Regions from separate parts of the Kineococcus sp. GCM10028916 genome, predicted to be linked through region 1. Evidence: riboswitches for the same ligand, from Rfam matches in the RefSeq annotation. Region 1 holds a riboswitch; the other holds the start of a gene.

Region 1 (2,190 bases):
CTACACCCGTTCCCGCAGCGAACTCGCCGGGCTGATCAAGATCGCGTTCGGCGGTCAGGTCGCCGAGGAGTTCTTCTTCGGCGACGTCTCGACCGGCCCGGCCGGCGACCTGCAGTCCGCGACGCAGGTCGCGGCGCAGATGGTCGGTTCGGCGGGCATGGCCGGGACCCTGGTCTCGTTCGCGGCCGTCCAGCAGGGCGCGTTCGCCGACGGGAACCTCGTCTCCCACGTCCTCGGCGACTCCGAGGGACGGCGGCTGGTGGAGAACCTGCTGACCGAGCAGAAGGAGTTCGTCCGCGAACTCATGGACCGCAACCGCCACCTGGTGGCGGCGCTGCGCGACGCGCTGCTGGAGCGGCACGAACTCATCGGTCACGAGATCACCGACGTGCTCGAGGCGGCGCAGGCCGCCCACGAGGCGCAGTCCGCACCGTCCCGGGTCATCGACCTGCGGGACACCACCTCCGGCGTCGTCCGGGGGATCTAGGACTCGTCGGGGTCGTCGCCGCAGGAGGGGAGCGACGACCGCGACGCAGGAACTCGCGCACCGTGGGAGGCCGGGGGGCCTCCGGGGGCGGTGGCGCGGGAACACAGGAACGGGAACGGTTGCTCCGGGGGGCTGGAGCAGACGTTCCCGTTCTGCTGTCCGCCGCCGCGCGATCGGCCACCCGCGGAGCGGGCTGGACCCTCCCTCCCCACCTGTGGTTCCCTGGTCCCAGGTCATGAGCGCCAGCGACAAGCCCCGGCTCGCTGGCCGGCAACCCTCCTCGTCGTGGGGTGCCCCGGGTGACGACCTGACCTGGTGCTCCGGCACGGGTAAGGACGCCGTCCCTCCCGTTCCGGACGCCGACGCGTCCACGATCGAGGAGAGCTCCGTGAGCACCACCCTGGAACCCACCGCCGAACCCGATGTGCGGGAACGCTTCACGCCGCTGCTGCAACGGATCGCGGCCGGTACCGTGACGCGCGAGCAGGACCACGAACTGCCACGGGACCAGGTCCGGGAACTCCTCGACGCCGGGTTCGGTCGGTTGCGCATCCCCGTCGAGGAGGGTGGTGGCGGTCTCGACCTCGTCGAGTTCACCGACCTGCTGGTCGACCTCGCGGCCGCCGACTCGAACCTGCCGCAGATCTTCCGCGGCCACATCGCCTGGGTGGAGCAGGTCCTGAGCCTGCCGGTGGGGGAGTACCGCTCGCGCTGGATCGCGCGGCTGGTCGCGGGGGAGATGGTCGGGAACTCCTGGAGCGAGGTCGGTGACGGGGTCACCGGTGAGCAGCAGACGATCGTCACCACCCGGGACGGACGCACCGCGATCTCGGGCCGGAAGTACTACACGACCGGCACGATCTACGCCGACTGGACCGACGCGACCGCCCGCCGACGCCTCCCGGACGGCACCTACGAGGTCGTGACCGCCCTGGTGCCCGTCCGGGGTCGAGGGGTTCGCGTCTCCGACGACTGGGACGGTTTCGGGCAGCAGCTCACCGGGACCGGGACCCTCGAGCTCGACGACGTGGAGATCGACGCCGACGACGTCTCCCCGTTCACCACCCGGTTCCGCTACCAGACCGCGCTGTACCAACTCGTCCTGCTGGCCGTGCACGCCGGGATCGCCGCGGCGGTCGAACGCGACACCGCGCACGAGGTCCGCACCCGGACCCGCAGCTACACCCACGGGTTGGCCCCGCTCGTCAGGAACGACGCCCAGGTGCTGTCGGTGGCCGGCGAGATCTCCTCGATCGCGTTCACCGCCCGCTCCCTGACCCGCGCTGCGGCGCAGGCGGTCCAGTCCGCCGCCGACACCGCACACCGGCCGGGGACGGCGGCGGACCGGGCGGCGAACGTCGAGGCCGAGATCCGGACCGCCCAGGCCCAGGTCGTGCTCTCGGACACCGTCCCGCGCGCCGCGACGCTGCTCTTCAACACCCTCGGCGCGTCGGGCACCTCACGGGCCCGCGACCTCGACCGGCACTGGCGCAACGCCCGCACGGTGGCCTCGCACAACCCGGTGATCTACAAGCAACGGATCGTCGGCGACTGGTCGGTCAACGGCACCGAACCGCCGTTCGTGTGGGACGTCGGCACCCACGCCTCCGTCGTTCAGGCGGAGGGCGCGACCCGGTAGTGGTAGGCGTGGTGGACGGTGAAACCGGCGCCCTCGTACAACGCGCGGGCGCCGGCGTTGTCGC
Region 2 (2,190 bases), 350 kb from region 1:
GGGACCCGACACGGGGGCGACGGCCTCGACCGCGGGGTTGTAGTTGGTGTTGGTGTTGATGTCGTAGGTGACCGTCCGCCCGTCCGCCGTCTCGAGGAACTCGATGCCGGCGATCTCGACGCCGGCCGTCCGCAGCAGTTCCTCGTAGCGGCGGACGAGCGGGTGGTCTCCGGTGATCTCCGTCCGCAGCGCGAACGGGACCACGCCCGGCACCTCGCACGCGTCGGCGGGGCACAGTTCGAAGCTGCCCGCGGAGGTGTCCACGCGCACCGCGTAGACGAAGCGCCCGCCCACGAACTCGGCCCGGGTGACGAACGGTTCGGCCGAGCGGAGGAACTCCTGGAGCAGGGTGATCCCGTCGACCGGTTCCTCGAACTCCGGCGAGGCGACGTGGGCGTCGAAGTCCTCGTGGGAGTCGAAGCGCCGGACGCCGAGGCCCTTGCCGCCCTGGTTGTGCTTGGTGATGAACGGCACCGGTAGTTCCCGGGAGCGTGCCGCCAGGTCCCCGCGGCCGAAGACGGCCACGGTCCGGGGTACGTCGAACCCGTTGCGGCGCAACAGCGCGTGCTGGGCGACCTTGCTCACCTCGAGCTCGACGACGTGGGTCCCCCCGACGACCCGGCGGCCCCAGCCCTCGAGCCAGGCGAAGAGGGCCCGGGTGAACTCCTTGGTCTGCCCGTGACCGCGGGTGTGCGCGGACGCACTGAGCCGCGACCAGTAGACGCCCGGCGCCGGTTCGGCGTCGAGGTCCAGGGACCCGTCGGTCAGCAGGACCTCCTCGAAGGGGACGCCCTCGGCGCGCAGGGCGGCCTCGAAGGGCGGGAACCACTCGGGGTTCTCGTGCACCACGTGGACGCGCGGCTCGGTGGGGATGGTCATGCTCTTCCTCCTGGGTTCGTGAAGAGTTTGGCAACGGGTCTCCTCGTGCGATAGTTTCACACCGTCCATCCAGAGCGACCGAGAGACCTGGCTCGTCGACGTCGCAGCAACCCCCTGAACCTTCGGGCGCGGGTGCTTCCGCCAGGACCGATGGGAGTTCGCGCCGTGAAGGTACCCGAGAAGCGCTTCACACGTCGTCGCCACGTCGACCTCGGTCGACTGCAGTCCGCGGTGTGCGCGGGATCCTGATCCCCCGTCCGCTGCGGTGATCCCGCGGACGGAACCCGGCGTCGTCGTCGACGTGATCATTGGAGTTCCCCTGTGCCCTTCTCCATCCCCATCCCCACCCCCACCCGCGTCCGCAGCCTGTGCGTCGTCGGCGCGGGTCCTCGCACCCTCGTCCTGCTGCAACGCCTCGGTGCGCACGTCGGCCCCGAGGACCTCGACGTGCACGTCGTCGATCCCTTCGACTCCGGCGCCGGTCGCACCTGGCGGGAGGCCCAGGACCCCCTGCTGTGGATGAACTCCCGGGCCGCCGACATCACGGTGCTCCCGGACGACTCCGTCACCGGGCTGACCGGACCCGTCACCCGGGGGCCGTCGCTGGCGGACTGGATCCAGGAGAACCGGGCCGGACTGGTCCACGACGCCGCGGCCGCCGGTGAGGACCTGCTGCGCGAGGAGGTCCTGCGCAGCGGGCCGGGTTCCTTCGTCTCCCGCCGGCTCGCGAGCCGCTACCTCGGTGCGGCGTGGCGACGCACGCTCGACGGCCTGCCCCCGAACCTGCGGGTCCACCGCCACGCCCGCACGGTCCTCGACGTCCTCGACGGGGACGACGCGGACGACGCGGACGACGGACGTCAGCGGGTGCAGCTCGCCGGCCTCGGGGAACCGCTGACCGTCGACGTCGTGCTGCTCGTCCAGGGACACCTGGACGTCCGCCCGGGTCCCCGCGAGCGGAAGCTGGAGACGTTCGCCCGCAGCCACGGTCTCGCCTACGTCCGTCCCGGCTACACGACCGACCAGGACCTGGACGTGCTGCGCCCGGGCGCCGACGTCGTCGTCGTGGGGATGGGTCTCGCCTTCGTCGACCTGGTGGTGCTGCTCACCGAGGGCCGCGGGGGCCGGTTCGAGGAACTCCCCGACGGCCACCTCCGGTACCACCCCAGCGGAGCGGAACCGCGCCTCTTCGCCGGTTCGCGTCGGGGGGTTCCCTACCGCTCGAAGATCGGGTACCCGGCGCCGACGGGCCTGGGTCTGCCCCACCACTACAGCGCGAGGGTCGTCGAGGAGCGGTTCGGGAGCGCGGAA

Evidence for each region. Region 1 has a riboswitch for S-adenosylmethionine ahead of ACFQ46_RS07695 (acyl-CoA dehydrogenase family protein). Riboswitches for the same ligand answer to the same signal wherever they lie in the genome.
Region 2: another riboswitch for S-adenosylmethionine. It lies ahead of ACFQ46_RS09315 (FAD/NAD(P)-binding protein); the one in region 1 lies ahead of ACFQ46_RS07695 (acyl-CoA dehydrogenase family protein).

Annotation. Positions count from the first base shown of each region.
Region 1 is NZ_JBHTFM010000006.1:104,711-106,900, reverse strand. It holds gene ACFQ46_RS07700 (AAA family ATPase) at 1-487, shown strand, start outside; SAM riboswitch class IV at 719-829, shown strand; gene ACFQ46_RS07695 (acyl-CoA dehydrogenase family protein) at 876-2,126, shown strand; gene ACFQ46_RS07690 (GNAT family N-acetyltransferase) at 2,102-2,190, opposite strand, start outside.
Region 2 is NZ_JBHTFM010000006.1:451,860-454,049, forward strand. It holds gene ACFQ46_RS09310 (RimK family alpha-L-glutamate ligase) at 1-879, opposite strand, end outside; SAM riboswitch class I at 942-1,036, shown strand; gene ACFQ46_RS09315 (FAD/NAD(P)-binding protein) at 1,201-2,190, shown strand, end outside.